4 regions of the Candidatus Dorea massiliensis AP6 genome follow, and region 2 is predicted to be linked to each of the others. Evidence: riboswitches for the same ligand, from Rfam matches in the RefSeq annotation. Region 2 holds a riboswitch; each other region holds the start of a gene.
The links. A riboswitch is a leader RNA that binds a small molecule or an ion and turns the genes downstream of it on or off. The one in region 2 is predicted to bind cyclic di-GMP.

Region 1 (5,301 bases), 120 kb from region 2:
AGAATTACGGGAAGCTAAATTAAAAGCAGAATGTGCAAATAAAGCAAAATCGACATTCCTGTTCAATATGTCCCATGATATCAGGACGCCTATGAATGCGATCATTGGTTATGCAGAACTGGCGACCAGACATTTGCAAGAAACAGAAAAACTTGGCAGATACCTTGAAAAAATTCAAATATGCGGAAAAGAACTGCTGTCGATGCTTGGTAATGTTCTGAATCTTGCAAGGATTGAAAATAATCAGGTCGAAATGGAATACACTGTTTCGAATGTTCATGAGTGCTTTGAAAATTGTATCATTATGTTCCAACAACAGGCAGAAAGAAAAAATCAAACGCTCTCCCTGACAGAACAAATCATGTATCCGTATGTATATATGGATGCACCGCACCTGTCAGAAGTCTGTCTTAATATTATAAGCAATGCAATAAAGTATACACATACAGGAGGTAGGATATCCTGTAATGTTGTACAGAAATCCTGTGAAAAAGAAGACTGGTGCAATCTGATCATTACCATTACCGATAATGGAATTGGTATGTCTGAAGAATTCCAAAAGCGTATTTTTGAAACTTTTGAAAGAGAACGTAACACTACGTTAAGTCATATTGATGGCAGTGGCATCGGAATGGGCATTACAAAAAAGCTTGTAGATCTCATGGATGGCACAATAGAAGTGAAAAGTAAGCAGGGTGAGGGTTCCCAATTTACAGTAACGATTCCTTGCAGGAAAGCGTCAAAAGAAGATTCTCTGGTGAAAAAAAATAGTAATCTGAGTAATAAGAATTGCTTGAACGGTGTTCGAATCTTATTAGTCGAAGATAATGAGATCAACACTGAAATCGCAAAGGAACTATTGACGGAAGAAGGCTGTATTGTTGAGACTGCAAATGATGGTGTTGCATGCATTGATATGATTGAAAAAGCGGATGCTGGTTATTACAAGATGATCCTTATGGATATTCAGATGCCTGTTATGAATGGATATGACGCTGCATTAACTATCCGAAAGATGAAGGATACGAAAAAAGCCAGAATCCCAATTATTGCGATGACTGCCAATGCTTTCGCAGAAGATACACAAAAGGTTCTATCTGTTGGAATGAATGCTCATGTTGCAAAGCCTGTTGATATGAACATTCTTGTGCCAACAATGATGAAATATTTATAAAAGACAGTTTCAAAAAAATGTACAATATAATACCAATAAAGATTCATCGGCAAATCAGTCGAAAGACTGAGACGCAAAGCTATAGGGTCTGTAAAATGACAGCCAGCTGCAACCTTTAAGATGCATTGTCTGGAAAGGCAGTGCATTTTTCCCTTTAGATTTGTGGTGTGTAATAACCTGGTGATTTGGGGAGAAAAGAATAATGGATAAAAGTCGAAAAAAATCAGCCGTACTATTTGCAGGTATATTTGTAGTTTTAGGAATGTGGATGATGTTATCAGTACATTGCCGGGCTGCAGAAAAAAATAATGATGGAAAACAGCCACAGATCATCCGTATCGGATCCTTTGAGGATACCTTTAATTATGTCGATAAAAACGGTGTAAGACGAGGATATGGCTACGAACTCATTCGCAGGAACCGGACTGGGCATGTCAATCGTCAGGAAATATGTTGATCTGCTTGGCGGAACCATAGATGTAGAGAGTGAACCGGGAAAGGGCAGCACCTTTACAGTTATACTTAAACACAGGATAGCGGATGAAAGCTATTATGTAAAAAAACGTGCTGAAAGCTCTGAATCAAGCAGTGAAATCCTTGAAGGCAGGAATATTCTTCTGGCAGAGGATAATGATCTGAATGCAGAGATTGCAGAAGTAATAAGGCAACAAGAAAATTGCTAATTTCATGGTTCAGAAATGCCGTTCTGGCGGGCAGAATGATCCATTGACCACAAAACAGAAGAAAGAAAAAATAAGAGAAATATAAGAAATTCGAAAGAGAATGTACAAGAAGAATGGAAATCCCTTTGTTATACTGAACCTATACAACGAAAGAAGAGGGGACTACCATGACCAGACAGAAGAATAAAGCAGAGTACAGGGATGAGCGCGCAGCAGATCCGGAAGATGAATGGGATGTACGGAGAAGCAGAACGGATGTCCGCCGCCGGAGTGGAAATACAGGAAACCACCGCCGCGGACGCCGCCGGAATCGGCAGAAGGCCCGCATCCGCTTTCTGGCGTCCATGCTCGGGACGCTTCTGGGGGCGATCCTGCTGGTGCTGGTGGCCTATACAGCGTTAAATCTTTTTTGCGGGTTTGGAAAAGTGAATACGCAGAAATTGCGGGAGCAGGGTTACCCGGAAAGCCTGATTGCGCTGGTGGAGCGCAACCCAGAGACGAAGGATTTCGTGCTGGATTATCCGAAATACAAGGGGCTGGAAGAAATTAACATTTCGAAAGACGTGATGAAGGGAGAGATTCCCCATTTTCTGCAGTGGGATGAGCGCTGGGGATACGAAACCTATGGCAGCGATTTTCTGGCAGTGACAGGCTGCGGACCCACCTGTCTGTCTATGGTGACCTGCGGTCTGACTGGCGATACGCAGTGGAATCCATATGAGGTGGCAAAAATGGCCGAGGATAACGGTTATTATGTGGATGGGTCCGGTTCTTCCTGGGATCTGATGAGCAGCGGTGCGGAAAAGCTGGGGCTTACCGTCTCCAGCGTGATTTTTGATGCGGAGCATATCCGTGCCACCTTGGAGGCGGGTCAGCCGATTATCTGCGTGATGGGCCCGGGCGACTTCACGGATGCGGGACATTTTCTGGTGCTGACAGGCGTGGATAAGAACGGCGACATCATTTTGCAGGATCCGAACAGCGTGGAACGGACAAAACAACACTGGGATGTGCAGAAGCTGATGAATCAGATGAAAAATCTGTGGGCTTACAGTTGCTGAAAAATTGTTAAAAAATACAAAAAACGGAAAGAAAAGATAGCCAGAAGATAGGAAATACGTTACAATAAGAAAAATAGGAAAATTTCACAGCAATCCATAATGAAAATGAAGAAAATCTGAAAAGCTCGGGTGCATGGATAAAAGGAGGGGCTGCATGAAAAGAAAAATGAATACTCTGATATGGAGCCTGTGCGCAGTGGTAGCCCTTGGCGGCTGCGCAGTTTCAAAAAAGTCGGATACAGGCAATGCAGACATGGTTATGAAGGACGATGCAGGAGAGACAGTAGATCCGGCGGATACAGCGGAGACATTTTCAGAGGCGGCAGGTTCAACCAACACAGCAGATACCTCAGACGCCCGCGATTTGACCACTGCCGAGCTGCAGAAATTCACCGACTGGATCAACGAGGGCGATAACGGTGGCAACTATGGATTTCTGCTGTCGGATTACGGGGATCCGAAGGACGCAGATCTGGGGGAAATCTTTTATTCGGGCGCGGGCATGGCCACGGAGCCGTTGACAGCCGCGGAGCGGCAGGAATATCTGAAGATATCCGGTCGGGAAGATATAGAGACGGACTGTGTCCGGCTTACGACGGAACAGATTAACCATGTTCTGACCAAAAGGCTTGGCTGTACGTTGGACGAGATGAGCCGGGAGCTGCCGTGGTTTTATCTGGAGAAGGCAAAGGTCTGGGTTACGGAGCATGGAGACACGAATTATGTAAACTTCACCTGCGTCAGCGGACGTGAGCTGTCAGCGGGCGTCTATGAGCTGGACTGCGTACCGGGGGATGAGAATTACCGGCCATATGTGCATTCCTGTCATCTGACCTTACAGGCAGAGGGAGAGGACTACCGGATTCTTTCCAATGTGTTCGACGACAGTCTGACCTATTCCAGATCCATTTACCGGATCGATAACCAGAGCTTTAAGGTAGATTTGGGTGGAAGCTGGGGCGAGGTGATATTTACCTCCTATGCGCCGGGCAAGACCATGTACGGCAATCAGGATGTGAGCTTTTCCCTGGTGCAGGATAATGCGGAAATCTATGATTTTCCGGGAATTACGGAAAATGGCTACCGGGATCCGCTGCTGTTTCAGGAGGTGCTGGCAGTCAGCTTTCAGGATTATGACGGGGACGGGCAGAAGGATGTGATTATCATCTGCAGCTACGATGATTTATACGGTGAACCGGGGAATCGGATCAGCAATGAGGTGCGCCTTTATCAGAATATGGGATCTGAATTCCGACTGGACAGCGAACGGATGGATTGAATGGGTTTCACAATAATATTGATGAAGTGATGGCTCACGTGAAGGATGAGATGAAGTAAAAAATGCTGGAGATTTCGTTTTTATTGGAATCTCCAGCATTTTTAAAGTTTCAGATTTCAGAAAAGCTTACAGTGCTACTGCGTACTCGTAGTCCATCATAAAGTTGGTCACGCCGTCCATAGCCAGCTCTCTCGGGTCAAGCTCCAGCTCGCCATCGCGGACCTTATTGTAGGATACCGGCATGTACTGGTGGAGCATGTTCATCGGAATCTGGTATTTACGCAGGTTCTCGAAAAGCTTATCCATAGCTTCCGTTACCTCCGGCTGGCCGATGTAGTAGCGGGCGCGGTCGGAGAAGCTGTATTTTCTTGCCAGTGCCAGCTGCTTGTCGTCGCCATGGTAGTGCTTCTGCCAGTTGGCCGGGTTTTTCATCATGACTTCGTCCAGAGTCTCGATGAAGTGTGCCTGCTCTGCTTCCGGAACCAGTTCCTTCTCCATGAAGCTTAAAGCGAACAGTGCTTCGCGCAGACCGTAGGTAAGAGCCGGACCTACCTTCAGGATAGCGATGCCGTCCTGGCACATGTTGCGAAGGCTCTGAGGACTCTGGTAGTCTGCGGAATGTCCCTCGAAGCATACTTCCGGATATTCCTTCAATGCTGCACACAGGTCTACAGCTGCATCGTGGTCATACAGGAAGACCTGATCGTCGCCGAATTCTACGCCGGGCTGTACAACGACTGCGATGACGTCGTTCATACCATCCTCGATGCCTTCCTCCTTGAAGACACGGCGGTAAGTAGCTACGGTGTCGCGGAATGCGTCCGGGCTGGTAACTGCCAGAGTATCCTCAGCCTCCTGAGCGCCGCCCGGGATCGGAACTTCGCTTCCGATAACGAAAACGGGGCGCATAGCGTCCGGTTTCTCCGCCTTCAGTTCTTCATAGCCCTTCATAGCGGACTTGTAAAGGATAGCGCCGCGGCGGGCGATGGTTTCGGTGGAAAGAAGTCCTTCCGGATCGTCGGCAACCTTCATGCTGGTGTCCAGATGGATCTTGGTGAAGCCTGCGCGGGCATACTCATATACCAGTTCAATAGACTTGTCCAT
Region 2 (5,301 bases):
AGATTCCACCTCGGGAATCATACTGCCGACGGACGTGACAATAAAAGCTGTTCCTTCCTCTCCATCCGTAAAAGAGAAATCCAACTGCTTCACCAGCGCCTGCAGATCGCCGCCGATATAGATTCCCACATCCTGATCCGATTCCTGCATCTTATAATCCGGGAGGCTGCCCAGCAGTTCTTCCTGATCCTGATCCGTATCCTTTCCTACATAGATATAATCCTGGTCTTTCCGCACTACCAGGAAGGAATACCTGGCCTCCAGATCCAGGTTCACGGAATCCAGATAGGCGGTGTCCTCGAAGGCGTCCGGATCGCTCTCAGACTTCGCCTGCATTCCGGTATAAGCGTCCTTGGTAATCCGGCTCAGCATGGCCGGCGTATTGGACAGGGTCTCATAGCTGGCATTTTCCACGCCGTAGAGCTTCTTGACCGCGTTCATCTGGTAGCGGCTGATGCCGAAGAAGGCCAGCGAGGTGAACATGATCGGAGCCAGTATTAATATTAAAAAGGTAATCAGAAGTTTTGTCTTCAGTTTCATGATGAGCCCTCTTTATTTTACAAATAATTACAATTCTCTGGGATATCCACGGAATGTCCCAGGCTTTTATATAATCTCCTTCGAATGCCATCCGACAGGATAAATCTATTTTATTATACCATACTCCCCCGGCGGGCGCTTCGAAACTCTCTCAAAAAAATCTAAATTTTTTGTAAACATTCACTCCATAAGTAAAGAGCATCGGATCCCTCCGACGCCCTTGCCGTTTATTTTCCATATTTTTCTTATTCTGCCATAAAAGCTGCCGCCCGCTCCGGGGACATGAGTACGGTGCCGGTTCCCCGGTACACGATAGTGTAGCCTCTGTCCGTGAACAGGTGCGACAAATCGCAGGCCATAAACTCCTCCGCCCAGTGGGCCATATAAACCACATCCGGGAATTTATCCGGGTGCAGCTCGTAATAATCATGGAGCTGGGTACTTCCCTCGTGAACCTGCCAGGTGGAATAATTACCGCAGGCGGCATCCGAGTAGAGATAAATCCAGGGCGCCACGCCCACCACCATTAATTCGTCATCCGCAGTGAGCTTCAGCATATCCAGTTCATCCAACACGTTCGCGTACCATTCTGCTGTCCTCCGGGTTGTATACACACCCTTCAGCGGTCCGCGCTCCATCCGGGTATCCAGAAGCCAGCCACGCTCATCGCCCCAGTCATAGGTCATCCGCAGCCAGAAGGTGCCCGCAAACTGTATCAGCAGCACACCGGCTACACAGAGCGATGCCACCCGCCGGCGCTTCGCCGCCCGGCACAGTCCCGCCTTTCCACCACTGTCCGCCCGCCGCGCACACTGCCACCGCTGTCGCTCTTCCTTCATCCAGTCCGCCGCAAAAATCAGTCCCACACAGGAGCACATGCCGTAAGCCACGCTCAGGGTCACAATTCCCGTATTGGTCGCGTACTGCACAATCATCGTGAACAACATGGCCGGAAGATACCAGCCATAAAACAACCGCTTTTCCTTATGCTCTGTGACAAAATAAGCCTCCAGGCACCAGAACGCCAGCGGCAGCATCTGATAATTTACTGTAATATGTTCAAAAACAAACCCGTAATAAATCAGATAAGGCACGACGCACGCCGCCGCCAGAATCATATATACAGGGCTATGGCTGTACCGCTTTTTATCAAACAGGGTCGCACCATACACGAATAAAAGCCCCACAAACATCCATTTATAATTTTTAAAGCACAGATGGAAATACCGCCCGGTCTTGTAGAGATACCCCTCCTGATGCTCGGAATCTCCCACGATGTGAGGCACATTGGCCAGCATCTCTGATAAAGTTCCCCGCTGGAAGATAAAGGCTAGGAACAGTAGCAGGATAATACCTGCGCCCAGGGTCATCCACAGGAAATTCCGAAACTGCAGCACGCCCTCCGGCTTCGTCCCTCTCCGACGCCCGCGCACCGTGGCAATCAGGCAAATCAGTCCGTATCCGGCGTACATCAGCACCGCGAAGGGATTCGCCAGCACGATCACCGCCATCAGAATGCCGCACAGGATATATTCCGGCACCGAATGCTCCATATCCGCCGAGAGCACCGCCAGCAGTACCGGCAGGATGCCGAATTCGATGGAATTATAGGACATGGCGCAGATGCTGAAGGGCGCGAAAATCGCGAACAAAAACGTTGGTCCGAAGGAAGCATATCCACGCCGCTGAAACCGCAGATAGAAGAACAGCGTCAGCACGCCGGAGTACACCAGATAGACAAACCGGCTCGCCATCACAATTCCTTCCGTAGACCCCATGACCGTCCGGATCAGGCTGTAAATGGGATGTAACAGAAAGGAACAGAGCTGCTGGGTCGGATTCCACTCATCGATCAGAATTTTCTCTCCCCGGAAAATACGCTCCGAACAGCCGATAAAATACATCTCATCCGCCGTATTGAAGCCGTAGAAGCTCCTCCATATGAAAATCACCTGTAATAAAAGAAACAGGCCGATAAAAATCAGGTGCTGCCGCCTGCGGTCTGTCTGCATGGTCTCTACGTTCACTTTCTATTCTCCCATTTATTTCCAATTATGCTCGCAACGCAGAGGCTGCTGTTACACAGCCCCTGCGTTTTTTTCAGCCTCTTAAACTCTGTCCGTGCAGCCGCACATCTTCATACGCGTCTCCACGATGGCTTTCACGTGCTCCATGGCTACCTTGCCATACTTCTTCGGATCGAAGGCGTCCGGGTTTGCCGCCAGGAATTCCTTCACGCCGTCGGTATAGGCGATACGAAGCTCTGTGGCGAAGTTGACCTTGCAGATACCGCGCTTGATGCTCTCTACCACTGCTTCCTCGGACAGGCCGCTTGCTCCGTGCAGTACCAGCGGGATATCTACGACTTTCCGGATCTCAGCCAGGCGGTCCAAATCCAGCTTCGGTACTCCCTTGTATACACCGTGAGCGGTTCCGATGGCTACGGCCAGGGATGTTACGCCGGTGCGCTCCACGAATTCTTTTGCCTCCAGCGGATCTGTATAACCATTGCCCTCGCCGCCGTCCAGATCGTCCTCTTTGCCGCCGACCTTGCCAAGCTCCGCCTCTACCGGGATTCCGGAAGGTCTGCAGGCGTCTGCTACGGCCTTGGTTACCGCTATATTTTCCTCAAACACATTGTGGGAGCCGTCAATCATGATGGAAGTGTAGCCGGTCCGCAGCGCCCGCATAGCCAGGTCAAAGCTATCGCCGTGATCCAGGTGCAGACACACCGGAACGCTGGCGCGCTCAGCAGCCGCCTTTACATTTGCCAGATACATATCCAGTCCCGCGTACTTAATGGTGGACGGTGTAGTCTGCAGCATCAGCGGCGCCCGAAGCTCCTCTGCCGCCGCGATAACGGCCATTACCATTTCCATATTCTCCACATTGAAAGCGCCTACGGCGTAGCCGCCCTTCTGTGCGTCCAAAAGCATCTTTTCTGATGTAACAAATGACATGATCGTTCCTCCTCGTCTGATTCAGTGTTATCTTTCTCACCTTATCTATCATACCCCGTATCTCGAAAAAGCGCAACCTCCAACGGGGTTTTCCTGTCCGGAAAAAAATCTCAAAAAAAGCAGAAGCCCGCATTCTATTACATCAAAGTTCCGATTACGATTGCGACAGAAGATACCATCGACTGTTTTGAATAAATCATTGTCCTATCACCTTGCTCACACGAAAATACGCCGAAGGCTTTCGCCCCCGGCGTATTTTCCGTGATCTCTCACATTCCCCTCATATAAGTAACCCTTCTATGCCGCTCACACAGCTTCGAAAAGCTCTTATCATATAATAGTTTTTATGTAATAGGGATTCCATCGGAATTTCCTATTACATAAAAAATACTGCAACAGGCGTCAAAACAGGCGCACAAATCACAGCATCCAAACAATATCAGAATTCTTTTCGGACTTCCAATAGCAACCGGCTGTCATAGTTTTACCCTTAGACCCTTTTGGCTTTGCGTCCCTGCTTTTCAGCAGGTTTGCCCAGTATTCTCTTTTTGCAATATTGTTCATTTTAGCAGAGTCCCTTCCATATTGCAAGTCAGATTTTTGTCAAATTTTTTCTCCCCGTCATCTGTTAATTGGTCATCTTCCCAGATATACGTTTTTTATTGTTCGAAGCAAGGTTCGTTCACCGATAGAGCTTCCTTTCCGGGCTTTTTGCTCTATAGGAATCATAGTTTTCGCACTTTAACGTAACACAGTGTTTCCTGTAGAGCAAAAGGAGCACGGAACCTCGCAGTTCCATGCTCCCGTATGTAACTTCTCTTTTCGAATTAACGGATAGTCTTGTACAGCGGGCCGTATGCCTTGCATGCACGGAAGTCCTGTCCCTCTTTGTTCATACCGAATGCGTTCCATGCTGCCGGACGGAAGATCTCCTCTTCCGGAACATTGTGCATACATACCGGGATTCTTAAGATGGAGCAGAGGGTAATCAGGTCTGCGCCGATGTGACCGTAGCTGATAGCGCCATGGTTTGCGCCCCAGTTGTTCATCATATCGTAAGCGGTCTTGAATGCGCCCTCGCCTGTGCAGCGCGGTGCGAACCATGTGCAGGGCCATGTGTAGTCTGTTCTCTTCCACAAAGTATCGGATACGTCATCCGGCAGGTTGATGGTCCAGCCCTCTGCAATCTGCAGAACCGGTCCAAGTCCCTTTACCAGGTTCAGACGAATCATGGTAGCCGGCATCTCAGCTCTGGTCAGGAAACGGGAGGAGAATCCGCCGCCACGGAAGTAGCCGTTGTCAGCTGCGTTCCAGGTGGTTGCTTCCATAATCTTCTTCTGATCCTCTTCGGTTACATCCCACCACTGCTTCATGGTGCCGTTGCCATTCTCATCCTTTACTTCGCCGCAGGCATCCAGACAGCATGCGCCAGAGTTAATCAGATGGATAAAGCCGTCAGACTCTTTTGCCTTGCCTTCCAGATCATAACCGGTAACTCTCTTTACTGCGTCGCCGCTCCAGTAGGTACGAACGTCCGCGAACATCTGAGCGCGGCCAGTCAGAAGCTTCATGAACAGCATGCCCAGTCCGTTCAATACGTCGTTCTCGGTAGCCAGGATGTACGGCTCTCTTGCGCCTTCCCAGTCGAAGGAGGTGTTCAGCATCGCCTCTGCGAAGTCTCCGTTCGGGTAGAAGTCTGTCCACTGTCTCTGTCCCTGGAAGCCTGCTGCCAGAGCGTTGTGTCCGATAGCTTCCTCGGAGAACTTCGGATCCAGGTTATCACAGCCGTTCATCAGTTCTT
Region 3 (5,301 bases), on a different contig from region 2:
TCCGGCGCCAACCGGGAGGACGGATATGCCGTATACAAGATTCGGGAGACAGCCTTTGGCGGCGGCACCAAGCTTTCTGCAGAGGACGGCTTTCTGCAGTTTATGATCGACCGGCTTTTTGCCAGCAACGCGCCTTCCGAGGAAGAAACGGATGAGGATCAGGACGAGGTCGGCGACGACATGAAGCTGACCAGCCTTCAGAGTATTACGGATTTTATGACCTGTGCAGGCCGTACACTTCCGGACAATATTCAGCTCTGGGCCAGAAGAAACCTGGCGGTGGCCCGCTCCCATGAAGTATCCCCGGAGGAGAAGCGTCACGCCCAGAGGGCCCTGTCCATTATGATGAATATTCAGTGGAAGAGCAATTATTTTGAGTCTATTGATCCGAAGGAAGCCCGCAGAATTCTCGATGAAGAGCTCTACGGCATGGAGAAAGTAAAGCAGCGTATTATCGAAACCATCATACAGATTAACCGTACCCATACACTTCCGGCTTACGGACTGCTTCTGGTGGGACCGGCCGGAACCGGAAAATCCCAGATCGCCTATGCGGTGGCGCGTATCCTGAAGCTGCCGTGGACCACCCTGGACATGAGCTCCATCAACGATCCGGAGCAGCTGACCGGAAGCTCCCGTGTCTATGCCAATGCGAAGCCGGGTATCATCATGGAGGCGTTTTCCATGTCAGGCGAGTCTAACCTGGTGTTCATTATCAATGAGCTGGACAAGGCCAACGCCGGAAAGGGCAACGGCAATCCCGCAGATGTGTTGCTGACACTGCTGGACAACCTGGGCTTCACCGACAACTACATGGAATGTATGGTGCCCACCGTAGGCGTGTACCCAATCGCCACAGCCAACGATAAGAGCCAGATCAGCGCGCCGCTCATGTCCCGTTTTGCGGTGATTGATATTCCGGATTACACGGAAGAAGAGAAAAAGGTGATTTTTTCCAAATTTGCGTTGCCGAAGGTGTTGAAGCGCATGAGCCTTCGTAAGGATGAGTGCATCGTGACGCCGGAAGGCCTGGACGCAGTCATTGCCAAGTATGCGGATACGACCGGAATCCGCGACCTGGAGCAGGCGGCGGAGCATATCGCGGCCAATGCGCTGTACCAGATTGAAGTAAATGGAGTAAAAGCCGTGAAATTTGATGCACAGATGGTGGAAGAACTGTTAGGATAAATTTTTATATAAGACGGACGAAATGGCGCAGGTTCCCCCATGGGAATCTGCGTCATTTTTGAGAGTGGAATCTATCAGTCTCATTTTGTGAGGTATGGGGTTCTTGCTGCATTTTTCGCAAGAGAAAATATCCCATAATTCCGTCAAAATTTCCATATTTACAAAAAGAAAGGTAGATAGTATGCTCTAGTGAGGGAAAGATTTACCATGAGTGAAAATATGAAACAATCAAAGGGGATTGAAATGGTCAGCGGTTCGCTGTGGAAAAGACCATTCATACGGCTTTTTTGCTCTGCGGCCTTATAGGACTTCTGACAGGCGGAATCTGTTTTTTCTTTGCGAAGGGGATGCTGTCGCTGATGAACACCAAGCCGGAGCTTATCGATGGTGCGGTTTTATATCTGAAAATCTATGCCGTCGGCATGCCGGCCATGGGTATCTACAATTTTGGCAACGGCGTCATGAGCGCTTCGGGCGATACAAAGCATCCGCTGATGTATCTTGCTTTTGCGGGTGTAATCAATGTGATTCTGAACCTGTTTTTCGTTATTCAGTGTCACATGGCGGCGGAAGGCGTGGCGCCGACGGTCATCGTGATTTTGGGATCCTGCGTGAGGGGCAGTTATAAGGACAGCCTAAGGGAAATGATTTCGCGAGTCGCGTGAATGGAACCACAGAAAATGAGTATTTGAGGAACAGGTATGGAAAATTTTGAAGATAATTTGTTTTTAAAGGCCAATCTGGAGAAAGAAATTCCGATTCTGCGGACGCAGATCCAGAATCTCTACGAGCAGCTTGACCGGAAATTTCACCTACAGGGGGCTATGGTGCCGATTACCTTCGGCATGGACACGGACTGTCTGGGCTCCTACACCCGGGGCAGTCACAATGAGAAGGAGCATTTTCATTTTTCTCTGCTTTTTATCGGCTATGCGGTGAAGCATCCGCTGAGCAAAGAGGAGCGGACAGATCTCTACCGCCATGAATACGCCCATTACATGCAGTACAATATGCCGATTCCGAAGCAGTATCAGTGGCAGTCAGGCACCCACGGCAGCGCCTGGAAATACTGTTGTTCCCTGGTGGGCGCAGCACCGACGCCCTATTACAAGGCAGGCGAGGCATTGATGAAGCATAATTACGACAAGGTCCTGAAAAATCCGATTCACGATAAGACGGTCCCTCTGCGGGATCGGTATCGGCGGGAGCAGGAGCATAAGAAAGCGAAAGACAGCGTAATTCAGTATCAAATCGGTGAGCAGGTGTCTCATCCCAAATTCGGGCATGGCAGGGTGGAAAAAGTAGAGCAGAAAACGGGCTCGGTGAATCTGCATATCCGGTTTGAAGATGGGGTGCGGAAGATTGATCAGAAGTGGCTGATTCGGTCGAAGTATCAGAAAAAAGGATTGAATCTTGATCAATCTCAATGATTCGCCGTTTCAAAAGCATTAAAAGCATTAAAACGGCGTGGTTTTGCTTGCGTACAGTGGAATATGGGAGTATAATGATATCAATATTTTCGCTTGAGTTTAAAAGCTTTAATAGGATATTCGGCAAACCAGATGAAAGTCTGGGACGCAAAGCTACAGGGCCTGTAAAATGGCAGCCAGTTGCATGAAATGAGGTGCACTGTCTGTTTGGCAGTGCTTTTTTTATGGTAAAATAAAGCTTCATCAGATACATAGGAATTGTTGGATATTTTGATATTGTAAAAAAGGAAAATAGCAGAATAGCAGGAATAGAAGAAAAATGAAAGGAAAAAGAATAATTGCAGGCATTTTGCTTGCGGGAATTTTAGCAGTCACCCTGACAGGGTGTAAAAATACAGACAGCAGTAAAAAAGAAACCGAAAAGCCGGTCATTACGCTCGGCAGCGACAGTTATCCACCCTATAATTATCTGAATGAGGATGGTGTGCCGACGGGCATAGATGTAGAACTGGCTACGGAAGCATTCAAAAGAATGGGCTATCAGGTGGAGGTTGTCCAGATTAACTGGGAGAAGAAAAAGGAACTGGTGGAGAGCGGAGAGATTGACTGTATCATGGGTTGTTTTTCCATGGAAGGACGCCTTGACGATTATCGCTGGGCGGGACCGTACATAGCAAGCCGTCAGGTGGTTGCGGTAAATGAGAACAGTGATATCTATAAACTGAGTGATCTGGAGGGAAAGAACCTGGCTGTCCAGTCCACAACCAAACCGGAAGGCATCTTCCTGAATCGGACGGATGAGAGAATTCCCAAACTGGGAAATCTGATCAGTCTTGGACACCGAGAACTGATCTATACCTTTCTTGGGAAAGGATATGTAGATGCAGCTGCCGCACATGAGGAATCGATTGTCCAATATATGAAGGATTATGACGCAAGTTTTCGTATTCTGGAAGAGCCTCTGATGATCACAGGAATAGGTGTCGCTTTCGCAAAAAATGATGACAGAGGAATTTGTGAGCAGATGAGCCAGACGCTGGAAGAAATGCGTCAGGATGGCACGTCCCTGAAAATCATTGAAAAATATCTGGATGATCCCCAGAAGTACCTGGAGGTGGATGATCTTGGGTATTAAGAGAAAGAAAAAGGAAAAACGAATCCAGCTGCTCGGTGGTCTGATTGGAATCTGTGTGGCTGTAGTCTCTCTGTTTTATTTCTTCCACGCGGAAAAAGAGGAAGCAGAGAAAAGAATGGTGGAGATTGTAAACTATGTGAAAGTGCAGTGCTCCACCTATACCCATTATAATGAATCTTCGGAATCTAAAAGTCTCCTCCGTGCCATTGAAAGTGCCAGACAAATGAGTACAAATATTAAAATGGAAACAGAAAACGGCGGGCAGCTAAGCAGGGAGTTTCTGAAGGAAAATCTGCAGACTCTCTGGGTGGATGGTATCATTGTACTGGATGCAGAAGGAAAGAAGGACTGTGAATACAGCACGGATGAGTCTCTGGCTGATGAGATTACGGAGTATCTGCAAAAAGATATTATCATGGATTTCAGCGGATATGAAGAAAGATCTTATTCGGAACGATTTAGCAGAGCAGACGGGGCACTTATCGACATTGCAGCCTGTGCCAGAAAAGATGCGCCGGGTATCGTTGCAATCTATTATTACACATCTCCTGAATTTACCAGAAATTACACACTGACGATACAGGGGCTTTTAAATGGTTATAGTGTCCAGAAAGATGGAACGATTATTGTTGCAGACGAGGGAATCGTTGTTGCCAGCAATGATGAGAGCCTGTTAGGGCAGAATACAGCCGACAACGAAGTTGTTCAGGCAATGAAAAAGCATACAGACAGTCAGCACATTTATCATTTGAAGAATGAAGGAGCCGGATGCTACGGAATTATGCTGAAGCAGCGTGATTATTATATCTATGCGTATCTTTCGGATACGGAAGTATTCAGTAATCTTCCATTAAGTGTGATAAGTGTTATTTTTCTTTATTTTCTGATATTCAGCACATTCTGGTTCTGGACATACAGAATAAAGCAGGCACATCAGAAACAGGAACAGGAAAAAGATGAAAAATATAAGGCAGAACTTCTGATAGCTGCAAAAAAGGCAGAAGCCGCCAATGAGGCAAAAACGGAGTTTCTCCAGCGGATGAGCCATGATATCCGGACTCCGATCAATGGAATCCGCGGAATGGTCAATATGGCAGACCATTACGCAGATGATATGGAGAAGCAGACGGAATACAGGACAAAGATTAAAGAGGCATCCAATCTGTTGCTGGAACTGGTAAACGATGTTCTGGACATGAGTAAGCTTGAGTCAGGTGAAATCGTTCTGGAAGAGATTCCGTTTAATCTGAGCAGTATTTTCAGGGAAGTATTTGTTGTGATCGAGCAGATGGCTGCAGAACAGAATATCCGGATCATGTGGGAGAAAAAAGAAATTACACACCGCGATTTTATTGGAAGTCCGGGGTATGTGAAACGTGTGATGATGAATATTCTGTCGAATGCGGTGAAATATAACAGAGAAAACGGAGAAATTTATATCAGCTGCATAGAAATTCCATCCGAACAGCCGGAAATGACGACAATGGAATTTGTCTGCCGGGATACAGGAATCGGAATGACTGAGGAGTTCCAGAAACGTGTGTTTGA
Region 4 (5,301 bases), on a different contig from region 2:
CATTTATGACAGGCATTTTGCTTTCTCAACTCTTTGCTTATGGTCTGCTTAATTTTTTCATCATCCAACGGCTTTGCAAGATGTGCGTTCATTCCTGCTTCCATACACCTTTCGGCATCTTCCCTGAATGCATTTGCAGTCATAGCAATGATAGGGATTGTTTTTGCATCTTGCCGTTCCAGGTCTCTTATTGTTCTTGCAGCAGTAAGACCATCCATCACCGGCATCATAACATCCATTAAAATAACATCGTATGTTCCCGGTTCGGAAGCTTCAAAATGCTGAACAGCTTCTAACCCATTGTTCACTGTTTCTACTTTAGCTCCATTTTCCGTCAGCATAAATTCTGCTATTTCCACATTCAGCTCATTATCTTCAACCAGCAATACCCGGATATCTGATATATCTGCATCAAAATCTTCTTTTTCTTCCGGCCGTGCATTCGTATCAATTTTAAATGGAAGTATTACAGTAAAACAGCTTCCTTCACCAAGCTTGCTTTCAACTGTTATGGTTCCGCCCATCTTTTCTACAAGTTGTTTCACAATAGGCATTCCCAGACCTGTCCCATTATAATCAGAACGTGGGGAATTATCTGCCTGTACAAATGGAGTAAACAATTCATTTTTTATAAATTCTTCTGACATTCCAATTCCATTATCTCTTATTTTAAATTCACATGTCATGTGAGTTTCTGATCTTTCAATCGTTCTCATACTCATGTAAATAGAACCATTCACCTTATTGTACTTCATACTGTTTGTAAACAGATTCATCAATACTTTTTTCAGATGAACTGCATTGCTCCAAACATATATACCACTGTAATCATCATGTTCTCCTATAACATGAAGTCCTTTTTCTTCTGCCTGAAAAGATAGTGACTCCGTGATTTCCTGACATACCTGAGCCAGATTGATGGATTCATCACCAAAAACCACTGTATCTGATTCTAACTTTGCCATATCTAAAACATCATTTATCAATGATAGTAGCAGTTTCGATGACTCATGTATTTTATTCATACAATCCTTTGCCCGCTCAGCATCATTTCCGCTTTTCTCAAGAATCGTAAGCATGCCAATAATACCATTGATCGGTGTTCTGATATCATGAGACATGTTATTTAAAAAGGAAGTCTTAGCCTTATTGGCACTCTGTGCTTCTACAAGTGCATTTTGTAATTCCTGCTGTTTTTCTTCAAGCTCCTGATTCAGCTTCAATGCCTGCTCAGCAGACTTCTTGAATTTTTCTTCCGCACGTTTTGATTTTTTCAAAGAATCAAGAATTATACACAGAACAACGAAAAAAGAAATTCCAGCGACAAGTGAAACTGTCAGTAAATTGTCCTGAATAAAATCCTTCAATGTAACTTTTCGTGAAGAAGCATTATACGAAACTACTGCACCTGAAAATTGAGTTGTAGGCATAGATGTCAGTGTTTTATTCAGAATGGACAAAAGAACCGGTTCTCCCTGCTGAATAGCAAATGGAACATCAGCTTCTTTTGTCAGGAAAACACTATGAAGCTTATTATTTTTCAAATAGTCTGAAACAGTACCTGAATTGCTTACAATACAATCCGTCTCCCCTTTCTGCATTGCTTTTACTGCTGCATCTGATGTCTCATATTCCACAACCTCCCATTGCGGATAATTGTATGAAAGATATGCTTTCAATGTAAAATTATCTTTTTCAACGGCAACTGTATTCTCTTTATTTTCATCAAAAGAATCCTTTGCCGTAATTGCTGCCATATTGAGAGTCAATAGCGTGTCCGACAAAGCAAATCCATTTGTTTCTGCAAAGTATGGATTCTGGTTTGCATGAAAAATCAGGTCTATTTTTCCATCCTGCAATGCCTGAAGCAGTTCACTTCTTGTCTCATATCCATTTAATTCAAATTCCAGAGTCTGACCTTGCAGACAATTTTCTGCAAGATCCACATAATCTGTAATAACACCTGTCAGTTTACCTGTTGATGGATCTACACTGCTGATACCTCCATCCTGATTCAGATACCCTATCCGGATTGCACCATGCTGCCCGATCCACTCACTTTCTTCTTTTGAAAGAAACGAGCTGCTCTGTGCAGAAAGATAACGCCTGTAGAGATCATCTGTGTAAAATGGGTTGTCATCCTTGATTCTGCGCATAGCACTATCCAGTGCTTCTTTGATATCCGGACGTTTGGGATTTATGGCAAAATAGATTTCTGTCTCTCCAATACTTGCAACAGGCGAAATATCAGATTCTTCCCAACGGGATTCTTCTACCGAAACGAAGCAGTCAATTTCATGTTTCGACAGTTTGTCCATAATTTCTGTGGTTGTAGAAACATTGATATGCTTCGTATGCAGACCATATTTTGATTCCCATTCATTAAGCACGTCCTCCACTATATTATCTTTAGACACACCAATATTTTTTCCCTCAAAAGAATCCAAATTTCCTGCTGTAAGATCCATATTGGATGCATCCGTATAGATGTAGTATTTCTCTTCCCCCATAGGCATATCGGAAAAAAGCATATTTTCAGCACGTTCGTCTGTATAGGAAATGTCACCAAGAATATCAATCTCTCCATTTTCCAACTGTGTAAAGCAGTTTTTCCAATCACTTGTTATGTATTTATATGTCCATCCTGCATAACCTGCAATATCTTGAAGATACTCATAACCATAGCCGCTTCTTTCCCCCTTTTCATTGACGGTATTATAAGTTTCTTCAAAAGATCCTACCCGGATAACATTGTCAGAGTTTTCTTTGGCAAATGTAGGAACGGATAAAACAATAAAACATATCATTGTGCAAAATATAATGTAACAAAATTTGAAATTCATTATATTCTGTACTAATTTGCACTTCTTCATCTTTCTCCCCTCCTCTAGGCTACAGTTGCTTGCTTCCCGATTTTAATTTTACATTCATTAATTGTCAATAACCTCCCCGCTATTTTTCACAATATTTTTCCAAACAGCTTCTGTATTACTTATTCAAGTGCTCTACCATAAAAAAGCACTGCCAAACAGACAGTGCACCTCATTTCATGCAACTGGCTGCCATTTTACAGGCCCTGTAGCTTTGCGTCCCAGACTTTCATCTGGTTTGCCGATTTCCTTATTATAGCTTTAATACTTATGCAAAAAAAGAACAGCCGCTACATATACTCGAACTGTTCTTCTACTTCTGAAGTCCACGCAGCATTGACATCACTGTTTCCTGCTCATTTGTACTCAGATCGTTCCATATCCTTAAAACTTCTTTCTGCTCTTCTGTCAGATTCTCTGAATTACCTTCTTGAAAAAACTGTGATAATGTCACGCCTAATGCTGTACATATTTTTTCAAGTGTGATCAGCGACGGCAGGTTTTCCTGCGCCATGATTCTTCCCAGTGACGACTGGGAAATTCCCGACAGCTACGATAATCTATATTTACTGATATCACGCTTTTCACACAAAGATGTTATTTTATCCGCAATATACTTCTCTATCTGCAAGTAACTATACCTCATTTTCGCTTATATCGTTTTTATAATATCACAGACAGTTACGTTTGTCACATAAAAGTTTGAAACCTCAAACAAAAATAAGCCTGCCATCATCCGCAGATTTCTCCACTTCTTTTTCCTTCAAGGTAACCCGCTTGGCTGTTTTTGCCATTTCTCCCAAGGCAGCGATCAGTTGCGTATAAGCAGTGACCTCTTCTGCTGTTAATGGGGAAGAAAACCATGGAAAGATAATCTTCTCATCGGTGATTTGAACTGGAAGCTCCTCAATGGTAAGGGCCTGCTTAAAAAGATTTTCCGAGCTGTATCACTTGGAAATACGCTTCTCTGACGGTTGAGCTTACGGTAAGCAGTTGGTTTATCACTAAAGATACCTCCTCTTACTGCCAGCACAAAGTTTCGCTTAGCAAGCACTTGATGCGTTTCCTCTACGTATGCATATTGTCAAGTGTTACAATTAATGACGAAATCCTTTTTCAGTTCTTCCGAAATATATTGTGTCAAAGCATTATCATGCAGTAAAGCACACATGGCTAGATCTTGTAATTCATCACCTTGAATTTTCCAATATTCAGCCATGCGTATACTTATATAAGCCACTCTTTTTCCATGTTTGTTTTTGATATTTACCAACTCTGCTTCTATACAGTCCAAAGCATAAGAACAGGCTCCTGCAAGTCCGATAATATCTATGTTCTTCTTTCATTGGTATAATCCTATCATAATACATTTATGCTTCTGAGAACTGGTCTTTTCCTACAAAGCATAACGGACATTCAAAATCTTCTGGAATATCCTCCCACTTTGTACCAGGTGCAATACCACCTTCTGGATAGCCCTTCTCCTCATCATATTCCCATCCGCAAACATCACATACGTATTTCATTCGTTGTTCCTCCTTGTAAATATATTAATACACAGCCTATCATTACTGCTTTTTTGAATTAATCACTTTCTTCTTCGTAATAATCTCATCTCCTTAATAATTCTCTTCATGTACTTCAAAATAGCTCTGTGGATGATTACATACCGGACATACTTCAGGCGCCTTAGTTCCTACCACAATATGTCCGCAGTTACGGCATTCCCATACCTTAACTTCGCTCTTTTCAAATACCTGTGCAGTTTCAATATTCTTAAGAAGTGCACGATATCTTTCCTCATGGTGCTTCTCAATCTCACCTACTGCCCTGAATTTTGCTGCAAGCTCAGGGAATCCTTCTTCCTCAGCTGTTTTAGCAAAGCCATCATACATATCTGTCCACTCATAATTTTCGCCTTCTGCCGCTGCCGCCAGGTTTTCCTTTGTATCACCAATTCCTGCTAATTCCTTAAACCACATCTTTGCATGTTCTTTCTCATTATCTGCAGTCTTTAAAAACAATGCTGACATCTGCTCGTAGCCTTCCTTTTTCGCTACAGAAGCAAAATAGGTATACTTATTTCTTGCCTGTGATTCCCCTGCAAATGCCTCCTGTAAATTCTTCTCTGTCTGTGTTCCTGCATATTTGTTTTCTGCCATCTCTTTTACCTCCGTTTTCTTTACTACTTTTTCAAAATCTGATGCCGGGTGCTTGCACAAAGGACATATAAAGTCATCCGGTAATTCCTACTTTACCTTCTCCCTGCATTTCGGGCAAATGCCTTTAAATGAAATATCATAATCCACACATTCAATTCCATGAGTGTTATGAATAGTAATAATTCTCATTATTATAAAAGCTGCCAAACTGAGTATCTTTTACCTGAATAACTATTTTATTTTGCGTTCAAATACATATTCTGAATCTG

Region 1: linked by a shared signal. The riboswitch ahead of ACESZP_RS08570 (hypothetical protein) and the one ahead of gatY (tagatose-bisphosphate aldolase subunit GatY) in region 2 are both predicted to bind cyclic di-GMP.
Region 3: linked by a shared signal. The riboswitch ahead of ACESZP_RS04445 (substrate-binding periplasmic protein) and the one ahead of gatY (tagatose-bisphosphate aldolase subunit GatY) in region 2 are both predicted to bind cyclic di-GMP.
Region 4: linked by a shared signal. The riboswitch ahead of ACESZP_RS12305 (response regulator) and the one ahead of gatY (tagatose-bisphosphate aldolase subunit GatY) in region 2 are both predicted to bind cyclic di-GMP.

The regions. Positions count from the first base shown of each region.
Region 1 covers NZ_CAXTKW010000007.1:31,191-36,491, reverse strand. The annotation lists gene ACESZP_RS08575 (ATP-binding protein) at 1-1,174, shown strand, start outside; cyclic di-GMP riboswitch class I at 1,213-1,288, shown strand; gene ACESZP_RS08570 (hypothetical protein) at 1,377-1,631, shown strand; gene ACESZP_RS08565 (ATP-binding protein) at 1,606-1,857, shown strand; gene ACESZP_RS08560 (C39 family peptidase) at 2,025-2,918, shown strand; gene ACESZP_RS08555 (hypothetical protein) at 3,073-4,197, shown strand; gene ACESZP_RS08550 (class II D-tagatose-bisphosphate aldolase, non-catalytic subunit) at 4,324-5,301, opposite strand, start outside.
Region 2 covers NZ_CAXTKW010000007.1:155,620-160,920, forward strand. The annotation lists gene ACESZP_RS09195 (HAMP domain-containing sensor histidine kinase) at 1-540, opposite strand, end outside; gene ACESZP_RS09200 (hypothetical protein) at 786-2,567, opposite strand; gene gatY (tagatose-bisphosphate aldolase subunit GatY) at 2,649-3,500, opposite strand; cyclic di-GMP riboswitch class I at 3,962-4,045, opposite strand; gene ACESZP_RS09210 (L-fucose isomerase) at 4,328-5,301, opposite strand, start outside.
Region 3 covers NZ_CAXTKW010000003.1:117,681-122,981, forward strand. The annotation lists gene ACESZP_RS04430 (AAA family ATPase) at 1-1,188, shown strand, start outside; gene ACESZP_RS04435 (MATE family efflux transporter) at 1,449-1,853, shown strand; gene ACESZP_RS04440 (hypothetical protein) at 1,890-2,618, shown strand; cyclic di-GMP riboswitch class I at 2,731-2,806, shown strand; gene ACESZP_RS04445 (substrate-binding periplasmic protein) at 2,938-3,753, shown strand; gene ACESZP_RS04450 (hybrid sensor histidine kinase/response regulator) at 3,737-5,301, shown strand, end outside.
Region 4 covers NZ_CAXTKW010000011.1:88,081-93,381, forward strand. The annotation lists gene ACESZP_RS12305 (response regulator) at 1-2,873, opposite strand, end outside; cyclic di-GMP riboswitch class I at 3,048-3,123, opposite strand; gene ACESZP_RS12310 (helix-turn-helix domain-containing protein) at 3,184-3,420, opposite strand; partial or broken gene ACESZP_RS12315 (phosphohydrolase) at 3,967-4,203, opposite strand; gene ACESZP_RS12320 (rubredoxin) at 4,241-4,396, opposite strand; gene rbr (rubrerythrin) at 4,490-5,032, opposite strand; partial or broken gene ACESZP_RS12330 (Fur family transcriptional regulator) at 5,120-5,206, opposite strand; gene yaaA (peroxide stress protein YaaA) at 5,264-5,301, opposite strand, start outside.